One region of the Bradyrhizobium sp. AZCC 1678 genome, then DNA from elsewhere that is predicted to be linked to it. Evidence: predicted binding sites of a transcription regulator. Region 1 holds the regulator's gene; each other region holds the start of a gene.
The links. The regulator PhoB, encoded in region 1, activates phosphate uptake and scavenging genes when phosphate is short. The targets are predictions, from matches to a motif close to TGTCATNNANCTGTCAT.
Positions count from the first base shown of each region.

Region 2: the regulator PhoB is predicted to act here: its motif matches at 879-895, upstream of V1294_RS31605 (alkaline phosphatase D family protein).
Region 3: the regulator PhoB is predicted to act here: its motif matches at 1,261-1,277, upstream of V1294_RS29220 (UDP-2,3-diacylglucosamine diphosphatase).

Region 1 is NZ_JAZHSE010000001.1:1,295,389-1,297,588, reverse strand. Features, by position in the region: gene V1294_RS06105 (tripartite tricarboxylate transporter substrate-binding protein) at 1-205, shown strand, start outside; gene V1294_RS06100 (protocatechuate 3,4-dioxygenase) at 213-791, shown strand; gene phoB (phosphate regulon transcriptional regulator PhoB) at 805-1,506, opposite strand; gene phoU (phosphate signaling complex protein PhoU) at 1,518-2,200, opposite strand, start outside.
Region 2 is NZ_JAZHSE010000001.1:6,582,526-6,584,725, reverse strand. Features, by position in the region: gene V1294_RS31615 (indolepyruvate ferredoxin oxidoreductase family protein) at 1-136, shown strand, start outside; gene V1294_RS31610 (hypothetical protein) at 291-728, shown strand; gene V1294_RS31605 (alkaline phosphatase D family protein) at 962-2,200, shown strand, end outside.
Region 3 is NZ_JAZHSE010000001.1:6,071,371-6,073,570, reverse strand. Features, by position in the region: gene V1294_RS29230 (Lrp/AsnC ligand binding domain-containing protein) at 1-162, opposite strand, end outside; gene thiD (bifunctional hydroxymethylpyrimidine kinase/phosphomethylpyrimidine kinase) at 295-1,095, shown strand; gene V1294_RS29220 (UDP-2,3-diacylglucosamine diphosphatase) at 1,300-2,112, shown strand; gene V1294_RS29215 (glycosyltransferase family 4 protein) at 2,112-2,200, shown strand, end outside.

The DNA.
Region 1 (2,200 bases):
GGCAAATACGCCTGCCGGAACGGTGAACCGCCTCAATGAGGCGATCCGCGCGGTGGTGAACACCGACGCCTTCAAAACGGCCTTGGCCAAGCTTTCCGTAGATCCCGCCGGCCAAACGCCGAAGGAATTTGCGCAACTGATCAAATCCGATTTCGACCGCTGGGGCCCAATCGTCCAGGCCTCCGGCTTTACGCCAGAAGATTGAGGGGGTCATGGACAACTCAACGGGCACGCGGCTGCACCGGACACCGGACCAGATTCTCGGTCCCTACTTCCCGACCGGGCAGACGCCAGCCTCACAAGCCGACCTGACCTCGGTCAGGGGTTTCGAAGGGTGTGCGCAGGGAGAAATCATCGAGGTCACAGGGAGGGTGCTCAATCTCGACGGCGAACCCGTTCGCGGGGTACCCGTCACGATCTGGCAGGCCAACACTTTTGGCCGCTACGTGCATGCCAACGACCTCAATCCCGCGCCGCTCGATCCACGCTTTGTCGGTTGCGTCGGCATTCTATCTGATAACGACGGCGTCTATCGGATCAAAACCGTCAAGCCTGGAGCTTATCCCGCAGGTCCAGATTGGATGCGCCCGCCTCATATCCACTTCGAAGTTCACGGCCGATTCGAGCGGCTGATCACCCAGATGTATTTTCCCGGCGAGCCGCTCAATGCCTGCGACAGGCTGCTCAACGCTGCGCTGCGTCCCGATCTGCTGATTGCAGAGCCACTTCCATCGGAAGATGGAGCAGACCATCGCGTTCTGAATTTCGATATCGTTCTTGCGCGGGGCTGACTTCGGTCGCGCCCTACTCCACCTTCGCAAACCTGTCATCCAGCGCATACCCCGCGCCGCGCACGGTGCGGATCGGGTCCTGTTCGCGGCCCGGGTTGAGCAGTTTGCGCAGGCGGCCGATGTGGACGTCGACGGTGCGCTCGTCGATATAGATGTCGCGGCCCCAGACGCTGTCGAGCAACTGCTCGCGGCTGAAGACGCGGCCGGGATGCTCGAGAAAAAATTCCAGCAGGCGATACTCGGTCGGGCCGAGATCGATGGAGCGGCCCGAACGCGCGACGCGGCGTTTTTCGCGGTCGAGTTCGATGTCGCCATAGGTGAGCACGGTGGCGAGCCGCTCGGGACTTGCCCGCCGCAACAGGCCCTTCACCCGCGCCAGCAGCTCCGGCACCGAGAACGGCTTGACGATGTAATCGTCGGCGCCGGTCGCCAGGCCCCGCACCCGCTCGCTCTCCTCGCCGCGTGCCGTGAGCATGATGATCGGCAATTGCTTGGTCTCCGGCCGGGCGCGCAGGCGGCGGCAGAGTTCGATGCCTGACAGCCCCGGCAGCATCCAGTCGAGCACGACGAGATCCGGCACGCGCTCCTTCAGCCGCGTATCGGCGTCGTCGCCGCGGGCGACGGTTTCGACGTCATAGCCTTCAGCGTCGAGGTTGTAGCGCAACAGCGTGGTCAGCGCTTCCTCGTCCTCGACCACCATTATGCGCGCGCTCATTCTTGTATCCCTCAGCTATTCGGTATCGTGGTCGCAAACGTCGTCATGTCGCCCTTGGGGCGCTGGTCGAGCATCTGCTGTCCCTCGATCATGTAGAATACGGTTTCGGCGATGTTGGTGGCGTGGTCGCCGATCCGTTCGATGTTCTTGGCGCAGAACATCAAATGAATGCAGAACGAGATGTTGCGCGGATCTTCCATCATGTAGGTGAGAAGTTCGCGGAACAGCGAGGTGCAGATGGCGTCGACTTCCTCGTCGCCCTTCCAGACCGCCATCGCCGCCGGCAGGTCGTGCGCCGCATAGGCATCCAGCACCGACTTGACCTGCGACTGCACCAGATCGGTCATGTGCTCGAGGCCGCGGATCAGCTTCAGTGGCTGGAAATCGTTCTCCAGCGCGGCAACCCGCTTGCCCATGTTCTTGGCGAGGTCGCCGATCCGCTCCAGATCGGTGGCAACCCGCATGGCGCCGACGATTTCGCGCAGGTCGATCGCCATCGGCTGGCGCCGCGCGATGGTCAGCACCGCGCGTTCCTCGATTGCATGCTGCAGGCGGTCGATTTCAACGTCGGCAGCGACAACGCGCTTGCCGAGCGCGACGTCGCGGCGGATCAGCGCATCGACGGATTCGGTGATCATGCGTTCGACCAGGCCGCCCATCTCGGCGACCAGGCGGGTCAATTCCTGAAGATCGC
Region 2 (2,200 bases), 5.3 Mb from region 1:
GGTAGCGCTGGCAAAGTCCGCGGAACTCGTTCGCGGCTACGGCCACGTCAAGGAAGCCAATGTCGCGAAGTTCCGCAGCGAGTGCACGCGCGTGGAGGCCGCGATCGGCCAGCCGGTGGCGCAGGCAGCTGAATAAGTTTCGCTTATCTTGGCTGTTCTTGGCTGTGAACTTTTCCACAGCCGGGATCATTCACCAGTAATCTTGCGGGCGGGATCGGCTGGCATTGTGCGGCCGGCTGCCTACATGATGGCCGTTCTTCAGATTTTTGGTTGATTTCAGGAGGCCTTCGATGGTCCTGAAAAGCGCTTTTGCGGTAGCACTTTGCACGGGGCTCCTGATGTCGGGCAGCACCGCGCTGGCAGACGACTACAAGGCCGGCGAGCTCATTGGCCTCGATCTTTCGCAGGCCGTGCTCTCGCCGAAGCGGCTCGGCCCGGAGACGCGATTCGCCCCGGTCCGGATCGAGGCCAGAAACGATGCCCGGCCGGTGAAGACGGAGCGCGTGGTTGTGCCCAAGGAAGCCGCGCCCAAGCCTCAAGTAGCGCCTCAGGTAGCTGCTCACGTAGCACATGAGCGCGCCGAGAAACCGCGTGTGGAGAAACCGCGTGGCGCCGCCCGCACCAAGCTGGCGCGGCGTCATACCAATCCGCTCGACGCGCAGGCGCGCGACACGCGGATCCAGACCTGGCCGTGCAAGTCCGGCGGCATCTGCGGCTGGCAGCGGTAGTATTTGTTCGTAGTTTGTAGGGTGGGCAAAGCGAAGCGTGCCCACCATCTCTCCGAGTTCGTTGGCGTGAATGGTGGGCACGCTTCGCTTTGCCCACCCTACGATTCGCTTGGATGGGTTTCGCTTCGCTCTACCCATCCTACGATTCCACGTCATCCATCTGTCGTAAAACCTTCGGCCAGGAGTCAAATTTCTCGGGCACACCTTCGTCGTGATTCGACGAGGGTGCTTCGATGCCGATTGCGATACGCGCCGGGCAAAGCCTGAACCGGCGTCAGTTGCTGGTCCGCTCCGCCGCGACATTTGCCGTTGCCGGTCTCGGCAGCCTCGCCAGACCACATCTCAGCCGCGCCGCGGATCGTCCGCTCATCGCCAGCGGGATTCAGTCGGGCGACGTCTCGGCTGATTCCGCGGTGATCTGGGCGCGCGCCGATCGGCCGGCGCGGATGCAGGTTGAATGTTCTGTTGTCGAGAGCTTCAAGACCATCCTTCGCATCGTTACCGCCGATGCCTTGCCGGACAGCGACTTCGTCTCAAAAGTTCTGCTCGATGGCCTGCCGGCGGGGCAGGACATCTTCTATCGCGTGCGCTTCGATGATATCAGCGAGAGCGGCATCGAAGGCGAGGTGCAGGTCGGGCATTTCCGCACCGCGCCCACCGCGCGAAGCCATATTTCGTTCGCGTGGTCCGGCGATACCGCCGGCCAAGGTTGGGGCATCGATCCCTCGCGCGGCGGTATGCGCACCTACCGTACCATGCTCGACAACCGTCCGGACTTCTTCATCCATTCCGGCGATCACATCTATGCAGACTGTCCGGTGGAACGCGAGCTGAAGCTGCCCAATGGCGAGATCTGGCGCAACATCGTCACCGAACAGAAGTCCGTGGTGGCGCACAGCCTCGAACAGTTCCGCGCCAACTACAAATATAATCTGGTCGACGACAATCTGCGCGCCTTCAACGCCGAAGTGCCGATGTTCGCGCAATGGGACGATCATGAGGTGACCAACGACTGGGCGCCGATCGGCACCGCCGACGAGACCGGCTATGCCGAGGACGGCTCTTCGCTTCTGGTGGCGCGGGCGCGCCGCGCGTTCCATGAATTCATGCCGATGCGCGCGACGCCGGCGCAGGACGGCCGCATCTATCGCAAGATCGCCTACGGTCCGCTGCTCGACGTCTTTATGATCGACATGCGCAGCTACCGCGATTCCACCTTTAACAAGCGCGACGACCAAAGCGAGACCCGCATCCTCGGCGCGGCGCAACTGGCCTGGCTGAAGCGCGAACTGGTGGCCTCCGATGCGACCTGGAAGGTGATCGCCGCCGACATGCCGATCGGCCTGATCAGCGAGGATGCTATTGCCCTCGGCGATGGCCCGCCGGAGCGGCGCGAGCACGAGATTGCCGATCTGCTGTCGTTCATGAAGCGCGCCGGCATCCGCAACACGGTGTGGCTGACCGCCGACATG
Region 3 (2,200 bases), 4.8 Mb from region 1:
ATGGCCGATGTCGGTGTCGTTATCGACGTAGAATTTGACCAGCAGATCGTAATCGCCGGCGGTGGAATAGATCTCCGAGGCGATCTCGGCCTCCGCGAGCGCATTGGCGACGGCATAGGACTGGCCGAGCTTGCATTTGAACTGGACGAAGAAGGGAACCATCGCTGTCGTCTCCAAAAATGTTGGCCCCAATAGGCCAAAAACCGCCGGGGATGGCAAGCCAGCTTGCCGCCCGTGCCCTGCCGCGGTAGGACAATTCATGGCCCTCACCACACGATTTGCGCGAGGCTTGCGATGACGACGCCGATCGCGCTCACCATCGCCGGCTCGGATTCCTCTGGAGGAGCGGGCATCCAGGCCGACCTCAAGACGTTTGCCGCGCTCGGCGTCTACGGCGCCTCCGTGATCACGGCGCTGACCGCGCAGAACACCACGGGCGTCAGCGGCATCCACCAGGTACCGGCGGAGTTCGTGACCGCGCAGATCGACGCGGTGTTTTCAGATCTCGACGTCGGCGCGGTCAAGATCGGCATGGTGGCGCACCCGCCGGTCATCGATGCCATCGTCGCCGGGCTCAAGCGCTGGGCGCCGAAGCATGTCGTGCTCGATCCCGTGATGGTGGCAACTTCGGGCGACCGGCTGCTCGCGACCGAAGCCGTCGACGCGTTGCGGACCAGGCTCATTCCGCTGGCGTCGGTGATCACGCCCAATCTGCCGGAAGCCGCAGCGCTGCTCGACGAAGGCGTGGCGGCGGACGAAGCCGCCGTCGAGAAACAAGGCAGGCGATTGCTGGCGCTCGGTTGCAAGGCGGTGCTGATCAAGGGCGGCCACGGGGAGGGCGCCGAGAGCATCGACTATCTGATAGATTCCTCCGGTGTCACCGCACTCGCCGCGCCGCGCATCGCCACAAAAAATACCCATGGCACCGGCTGCTCGCTCTCCTCGGCGATTGCCGCGGAGCTCGCGAAAGGCGAGGGCATGGACAGCGCCGTGCGCAACGCCAAGGCCTGGGTCAGCGCTGCGATTGCGGAGGCGGACCGTTTCAGCGTTGGCCGCGGTCACGGGCCGATCCATCATTTTCACAAGTTTTATTGAAGCAAGCGTAGCCCGGATGGAGCCAACGGGTCGCGTGAATGCGCGCCCCGTTGGCTCCATCCGGCTACGTATTGCCTCTCCACTGTCGCCTGCCTGTCGCATCGCGCTGCTATCCGCAAGTGGGGGGCGCGGCAGTGATTCTCGCGGAAATATCGCGGCGTGAACAGTCATCGCCCTGTCACAGAAATCTGTCAGGGGACAGGTATGGGTAGTGACTCCTTGAGTGAAGAAAGCCCGGAACGGCGTTTTCGCACCTTGTTTATCTCCGATGTTCATCTCGGAGCCCGCGGCTCGCAAGCCGATCGATTGCTGGATTTCCTCAAGAGCCATGACGCCGACACCATCTATCTCGTCGGCGATATTGTCGATGGCTGGGCGCTGAAGTCGAGCTGGTACTGGCCGCAATCGCACAACGACTTCGTGCAGAAGATGCTGCGCAAGGCGCGCAAGGGCGCCAAGGTCATCTACGTGCCGGGCAATCATGACGAGTTCCTGCGCAACTATTACGGCACGCATTTCGGCGGTATCGACGTGGTGGAGAACACCATTCATGAGGGCGTCGACGGCAAGCGCTATCTCGTCATCCATGGCGATATTTTCGACCTCGTGGTGCAGAACGCGCGCTGGCTCGCCCATCTCGGCGACAAGGCCTATGATTTCGCCATTCAGATGAATCGCCTCGTCAATTTCTTCCGGCGCATGTTCGGCGTGCCCTATTGGTCGCTGTCGCAATGGGCGAAGCTGAAGGTCAAGAACGCCGTGAACTATATCGGCGCGTTCGAAAAGACCTTGGCCGGCGAGGCGCGGCGGCACGGCGCCGACGGCGTGATCTGCGGCCACATCCACTACGCCACCATCCGCGACGAGCATGGCATCCGCTACATGAATTGCGGTGACTGGGTGGAAAGCTGCACTGCGCTCGCCGAGCACGAGGACGGCCGGTTCGAGATCATCACCTGGACCGATCCACTGCGAAGGACGGTGCCGGTTCCCCGCGTCGCGGCGCGCGCCGCATGATGCATATCCTGGTCGCGACCGATGCGTGGCATCCCCAGGTCAACGGGGTGGTTCGCACGCTGACCATGATGGCAGAGGCGGCCAAGGG